3 regions of the Streptomyces sp. NPDC044704 genome follow, and region 3 is predicted to be linked to each of the others. Evidence: predicted binding sites of a transcription regulator. Region 3 holds the regulator's gene; each other region holds the start of a gene.
The links. Region 3 encodes HrcA, which represses chaperone genes, less so after heat shock. Its sites were predicted from a motif close to TTNGCACTCNGNNNNNCNGAGTGCNAA; they were not measured.
Positions count from the first base shown of each region.

Region 1: groL (chaperonin GroEL) is a predicted target of HrcA. The motif match lies at 1,325-1,351, and genes of this name have one in related genera.
Region 2: groES (co-chaperone GroES) is a predicted target of HrcA. The motif match lies at 1,126-1,152, and genes of this name have one in related genera.

Region 1 is NZ_JBWKGY010000009.1:110,491-112,753, reverse strand. Features, by position in the region: gene groL (chaperonin GroEL) at 1-1,159, opposite strand, end outside; gene AC07B0_RS22730 (cold-shock protein) at 1,499-1,705, opposite strand; gene AC07B0_RS22725 (MoaD/ThiS family protein) at 2,116-2,263, opposite strand, start outside.
Region 2 is NZ_JBWKGY010000003.1:541,860-544,122, reverse strand. Features, by position in the region: gene AC07B0_RS09970 (response regulator transcription factor) at 1-453, opposite strand, end outside; gene AC07B0_RS09965 (hypothetical protein) at 487-1,002, opposite strand; gene groES (co-chaperone GroES) at 1,296-1,604, shown strand; gene groL (chaperonin GroEL) at 1,723-2,263, shown strand, end outside.
Region 3 is NZ_JBWKGY010000017.1:138,346-140,608, forward strand. Features, by position in the region: gene AC07B0_RS31445 (MBL fold metallo-hydrolase) at 29-760, opposite strand; gene hrcA (heat-inducible transcriptional repressor HrcA) at 910-1,926, shown strand; gene dnaJ (molecular chaperone DnaJ) at 1,927-2,263, shown strand, end outside.

The sequences.
Region 1 (2,263 bases), on a different contig from region 3:
GCTCGACCTCGGTCGCGGCACCGGCCTTGATGACCGCGACGCCGCCGGCGAGCTTCGCCAGGCGCTCCTGCAGCTTCTCGCGGTCGTAGTCCGAGTCGGAGTTCTCGATCTCGGCGCGGATCTGGTTCACGCGACCGGCGACCTGGTCGCTGTCACCGGCACCGTCGACGATGGTGGTCTCGTCCTTGGTGATGACGACCTTGCGGGCGCGGCCGAGCAGGTCGAGACCGGCGTTCTCCAGCTTGAGGCCGACCTCCTCGGAGATGACCGTGCCGCCCGTGAGGATGGCGATGTCACCGAGCATGGCCTTGCGGCGGTCGCCGAAGCCCGGGGCCTTGACGGCGACGGACTTGAAGGTGCCGCGGATCTTGTTGACGACCAGGGTCGACAGGGCCTCGCCCTCGACGTCCTCGGCGATGATCAGCAGCGGCTTGCCGGACTGCATGACCTTCTCCAGGAGCGGCAGCAGGTCCTTGACCGAGCCGATCTTGGAGTTGACGATCAGGATGTACGGGTCGTCGAGGGACGACTCCATGCGCTCCATGTCGGTGGCGAAGTACGCCGAGATGTAGCCCTTGTCGAAGCGCATGCCCTCGGTGAGCTCAAGCTCCAGACCGAAGGTCTGCGACTCCTCGACGGTGATGACGCCTTCCTTGCCGACCTTGTCCATCGCCTCGGCGATGAGCTCGCCGATCTGGGTGTCGGCGGCGGAGATGGAGGCCGTGGAGGCGATCTGCTCCTTGGTCTCGACGTCCTTGGCCTGCGACAGCAGGGCGGCGGAGACGGCCTCGACGGCCTTCTCGATGCCACGCTTGAGGGCCATCGGGTTGGCGCCGGCGGCTACGTTGCGCAGGCCCTCGCGGACGAGCGCCTGGGCCAGCACGGTGGCGGTGGTCGTACCGTCGCCGGCGACGTCGTCCGTCTTCTTGGCGACTTCCTTGACCAGCTCGGCGCCGATCTTCTCGTACGGGTCCTCGAGCTCGATCTCCTTGGCGATGGAGACACCGTCGTTGGTGATCGTGGGGGCGCCCCACTTCTTCTCAAGGACGACGTTGCGACCCTTGGGGCCAAGGGTGACCTTGACGGCGTCGGCGAGCTGGTTCATCCCACGCTCGAGACCGCGCCGGGCCTCCTCGTTGAACGCAATGATCTTGGCCATCTGAAGTGGTCCTCCCGGACAGGGGTGGATTGCTCCGGACCGCGCCCGCGCCCGCGACGGACGGCCTGCGGACCCGGCGGTTCCTTCCCGCCGGACCCTGCGGGCCTCACCGGCCCGGTCCTCGTCTTAGTAGCACTCTCACCTGGAGAGTGCTAACGCCAATGATTAGCACTCGACCCCCGCGAGTGCAAGCGGCTTCGAGCAACGCCCCGCCGACTTCGCGCCAGGGGCCGGGCGGCACAAGGGTCCCGGGGGCCCCACGCAGGAGGGGCCCACATCCCGTGTCCGGGATGTGGGCCCCTCCTGCGTGAGTGCGTCGGTGGTCGATCGCGCTTGGACTCAGCCGGCCGCGAGCTTGACCATGTCCGCCTGCGGGCCCTTCTGGCCCTGCGAGATCTCGAACTCGACCCGCTGACCCTCTTCAAGGGTGCGGTACCCGTCCATCTGGATGGCGCTGTAGTGGACGAACACATCCGCGCCACCGTCGACCGCGATGAAGCCGTAGCCCTTCTCCGCGTTGAACCACTTGACGGTGCCCTGAGCCATGCCTAACTCCCCTATTACTGGCCCTTGCGCAGATCCGCACTTCGCGGACCCGGGTCAGAACTTGCGCCGGAACGCCTCGACCGGGGCTGAATGTATCCGCACCGCTGCTGTCTGCAACAGGTCAATCCGACGAGAATTCTGGACACGCGGAAACATTGAAATAGAGTGAAAATTTGGCATATTCCAGGGCAACTCGGGCCTGACAATCCACGCCAAAGCCCCAAAGCGCGCGCACATGTTGACTCAATGTCAACCCTCTCGCGACCCGCTCATATGCGGCGGGCAAGACCAGCGGAGGGGACTTCCCCAACTCTACCGCGACCAATCAAGCAGAATTGCCCCCTCCGCTTATTGGCGGAGGGGGCAATTCGGAAAAGCGGTCACCCGGGAAGGGTGCGGTCCGGCGGGGATCAGCCCCCGGCGACGGCCGGAATGATCGAGACGCCGGCACCGTCGGGCGTCGCCGTCTGCAGGCCGCCCTCGAAGCGCACGTCGTCGTCGTTGACGTAGACGTTCACGAAGCGGCGCAGCTTGCCCTGGTCGTCCAGGACGCGCGCG
Region 2 (2,263 bases), on a different contig from region 3:
GAGTTCGATCTCCCGGGTGCCGCGGCGGCAGCGCCGGTCATGGGGGTCGAGGACCAGGTCGCCGGCCTGGAGCACGGTGGGCTCGGGGGCGGCGGCCCGGCGGGCGAGGGCACGCAGGCGCGCGCCCAGCACCACGAAGGAGAACGGCTTGGTGAGGTAGTCGTCGGCGCCGGCGTCGAGCCCGTCGGCCTCGTCGTGCTCGCCGTCCCGGGCGGTCAGCATCAGGACGGGGGTGGGGTCGCCGTGGGCGCGCATCCGGGTGCAGATCTCGTGGCCGCCGAGGCCCGGGAGCATCAGGTCCAGGACCACGACGTCGTACGGTCCGCCGGTGAGGGCGAGGTCGAGGCCGCGGTGTCCGTCGTGGGCCACCTCGACGCGGTGGCCGTCGGCGGACAGGCCCTGCCTGAGGGATTCGGCCAGGTTCTCTTCGTCTTCGACCACCAGGATGCGCACCGGTCAAGCGTCACATACCGGGCGGGAACGTCCTCAGGCCGCCGTCGGCTCCGCGGGAGCCGGAGCCGGAGCGGGGTTCGCCGCGGCCGGGCGGCGGGAGTCGCGGACGTGCCGGGCGATGGAGGTGACGTTCCAGACGGCGAAGCCGAGGCAGAGCAGTCCGGTGGCGCCGGGTATCTGCCAGGCCCTGGGGTCGGCGGAGACGATCTCGGTGGCGTCCGGGCCGCTCGCGACGGTGTCGACGGGGGCGGTGGGCGGGGCGTCGAAGGTGGTGTCCACCGAGACCCGGCCGAGAGAGAAGGAGCCGTCCGCGGCGGTGAAGGAGCCGCTGCACATCACGCTCTTGTCGTCTTCGTCGCGCGCGTCGTACGGGGTGCAGGAGACGGCGGTGAACGAGCCCTCGACGCCGGTCAGCTGGGTCGTCATCCGGGGGATGACGAAGTAGAGCAGGATCACCGTGCCGGCGACGGAGATGACGGTTCCGTACAGGCGTCTGAAGCCGATGCCGCGCGCCGCGGCGCCCCGATCCGCCCCCGTTGAAGTGTTCATGATCGGGATACTAGTGTCCGTCAGACCACTGGAACAGGGGGATTTCTGAGCCCCTCAAAAGCCTCTGACCAGCGGCGGGACAGGAATCTGACGGCCTGTTCCGTCCAGCTCCGGTGGAGCGTGTTGGCACTCCGCTTGACCGAGTGCTAATCGCCGGAATAGTCTCGCACCTGGCACTCGCCCCTGGTGAGTGCCAACACAGCGACAGGCAGGTCCGGCACCCGCGACGACGGATCGACCTGGTCGCCACCTCAGACAGTTAACCCCGGATCTCCGAAGGGGGAGGTCGGATCGTGACGACCGCCAGCTCCAAGGTTGCCATCAAGCCGCTTGAGGACCGCATTGTGGTCCAGCCGCTCGACGCCGAGCAGACCACGGCCTCCGGCCTGGTCATCCCGGACACCGCGAAGGAGAAGCCCCAGGAGGGCGTCGTCCTTGCGGTCGGTCCGGGTCGCTTCGAGGACGGCCAGCGTCTCCCGCTGGACGTCAGCGTCGGCGACATCGTGCTGTACAGCAAGTACGGCGGCACCGAAGTGAAGTACAGCGGCGAGGAGTACCTCGTCCTCTCGGCTCGCGACGTGCTCGCGATCGTCGAGAAGTAAGCACCACCGGTACTTCACGTTTTGCTTTGAGCTGCGCCCCTGGTCACCCCGCTGATTGCCGGGCGGCGAGGGGCGCAGTTCGTTAAACCCGAGTTTTCGAGAGGGCTGAACCGCTCCCATGGCGAAGATCCTGAAGTTCGACGAGGACGCCCGTCGCGCCCTCGAGCGCGGCGTCAACAAGCTTGCCGACACGGTCAAGGTGACGATCGGCCCCAAGGGCCGCAACGTCGTCATCGACAAGAAGTTCGGCGCCCCCACCATCACCAACGACGGTGTCACCATCGCTCGCGAGGTCGAGCTGGACGACCCGTACGAGAACCTGGGCGCGCAGCTCGTGAAGGAGGTGGCGACCAAGACCAACGACATCGCGGGCGACGGCACCACCACCGCCACCGTGCTGGCCCAGGCGCTGGTCCGCGAGGGTCTGCGCAACGTCGCCGCGGGTGCTTCCCCGGCCGCCCTGAAGAAGGGCATCGACGCCGCGGTCAAGGCCGTGTCCGAGGAGCTCCTCGCGACCGCCCGCCCGATCGAGGACAAGTCCGACATCGCCGCCGTGGCCGCGCTCTCCGCGCAGGACTCGCAGGTCGGCGAGCTCATCGCCGAGGCGATGGACAAGGTCGGCAAGGACGGTGTCATCACCGTCGAGGAGTCCAACGCCT
Region 3 (2,263 bases):
CCGGCCGAGGGTAGGAGAGCCGCGCCGCTCACGCCTCCGACACGCCGAACCGGTCCGCCAGTGTGGCGCGTTGCTCACGCACGAAGGCGGCCGTGACCAGCGCTCCGTGACCCGGCACGTACACGGCGTCGTCCCCGCCCAGGGACAGCAGCCGGTCCAGGGCGGCGGGCCACTGCCCGGGCACGGCGTCCGTCCCCGCCTGGGGCTCGCCCGACTCCTCGACGAGGTCCCCGCAGAACACCACCTCCCGCTCGCCCGGCACGAACACGGTCAGGTCGTGCTGCGAGTGCGCGGGCCCGAGGTTGGCCAGCAGCACCTGCACCCCGCCCAGCTCCAGCGTCCACTCGCCCGAGACCAGGTGCCCCGGCGCCCGCAGCAGCCCCGCGGCCTCGGCGGCCTCCGCCTCCGCCAGCCCGTGCCGGACCGCGCTCGCCCGCAGCTCCTCGCGGCCCTTGGCGGCCGCCAGCATCCGGTCCAGGCCGACCGCACCGAAGACCTCGGCGTCCGGGAAGGCGGCCGCGCCCATCACATGGTCGAAATGTCCGTGTGTGAATGCGAGATGGGTCACGCCGCGGCCCGTGAGCCGCTCCACTTCGGCGCGCACCCGCGCACCCTCCGGCACGGACGAACCCGGGTCGATCAGGAGGACCGACTCGTCCCCCACCACCAGTCCCACCGTGCAGTCCCACACCGGAAGGCGGCGCCGGCCGGCCCGTCCGGTGAGCCTTTCCCAGCCCGCCTCTTCCCAACGTACGTCCATGCCGCGACGCTACCCTGGCGGGCCGCCCTTGCCCGTGGCGCACTACCCGGCCGTACACTGACCGGGGGATCTCTGGCACTCGGACGCCCAGAGTGCCAACGACGACCAGCCGACGACCGATCGACCGACCGCATCCGGAGGTGTGCGCGATGCTCAGTGAACGCAGGCTCGAGGTACTGCGCGCCATCGTCCAGGACTACGTCGGGACGGAGGAACCGGTCGGTTCCAAGGCGCTCACCGAGCGGCACCGCCTCGGCGTCTCCCCGGCCACCGTGCGCAACGACATGGCCGTGCTGGAGGAGGAGGGCTACATCGCCCAGCCCCACACCAGCGCCGGCCGGATCCCCACGGACAAGGGCTACCGCCTCTTCGTGGACAAGCTGGCGGGGGTCAAACCGCTGTCGACGCCCGAGCGCAGGGCCATCCAGAACTTCCTCGACGGCGCCGTCGACCTCGACGACGTGGTGGGCCGCACGGTGCGCCTGCTCGCCCAGCTCACCCGGCAGGTCGCCGTCGTCCAGTACCCCTCCCTGACCCGCTCCACCGTCCGGCACGTCGAGCTGCTGTCGCTGGCCCCGGCCCGGCTGATGCTCGTGGTGATCACGGACACCGGGCGGGTCGAGCAGCGCCTCGTGGACTGCCAGACGCCCTTCGGGGAGACCTCCCTGGCCGACCTGCGGGCGCGGCTGAACAGCCGGGTCGTCGGCCGTCGCTTCACCGACGTGCCGCAGCTCGTGCAGGACCTTCCGGAGTCGTTCGAGACCGAGGACCGGGCGACGGTCAAGGCCGTCCTCGCGACCCTCCTCGAAACGCTGGAGGAGGAGGCGGAGGAGCGGCTGATGATCGGCGGCACCGCCAACCTCACTCGCTTCGGACATGATTTTCCCTTGACGATCAGGCCGGTGCTGGAAGCGCTGGAGGAGCACGTCGTGCTCCTCAAGCTGCTGGGCGAGGCAGGGGAGTCGGGGATGGCGGTACGGATCGGTCACGAGAACGCCTACGAGGGACTCAACTCCACGTCGGTCGTCTCCGTCGGCTACGGTTCGGGCGGCGAGGCAGTCGCCAAACTCGGCGTGGTCGGACCGACCCGCATGGACTACCCCGGAACGATGGGAGCGGTACGCGCAGTGGCACGTTACGTCGGACAGATCCTGGCGGAGTCGTAAGTGGCCACGGACTACTACGCCGTACTCGGCGTGCGCCGCGACGCATCGCAGGACGAGATCAAGAAGGCCTTCCGGCGGCTCGCGCGCGAGCTGCACCCGGACGTCAATCCCGATCCCAAGACGCAAGAGCGCTTCAAGGAGATCAACGCCGCCTACGAGGTCCTCTCGGACCCGCAGAAGAAGCAGGTCTACGACCTCGGCGGCGACCCGCTGTCCTCCTCGGGCGGCGGCGGCGCGGGCGGCTTCGGAGCGGGCGGCTTCGGCAACTTCTCCGACATCATGGACGCCTTCTTCGGCCAGTCCCAGCAGCGCGGACCGCGCTCGCGGACCCGCCGCG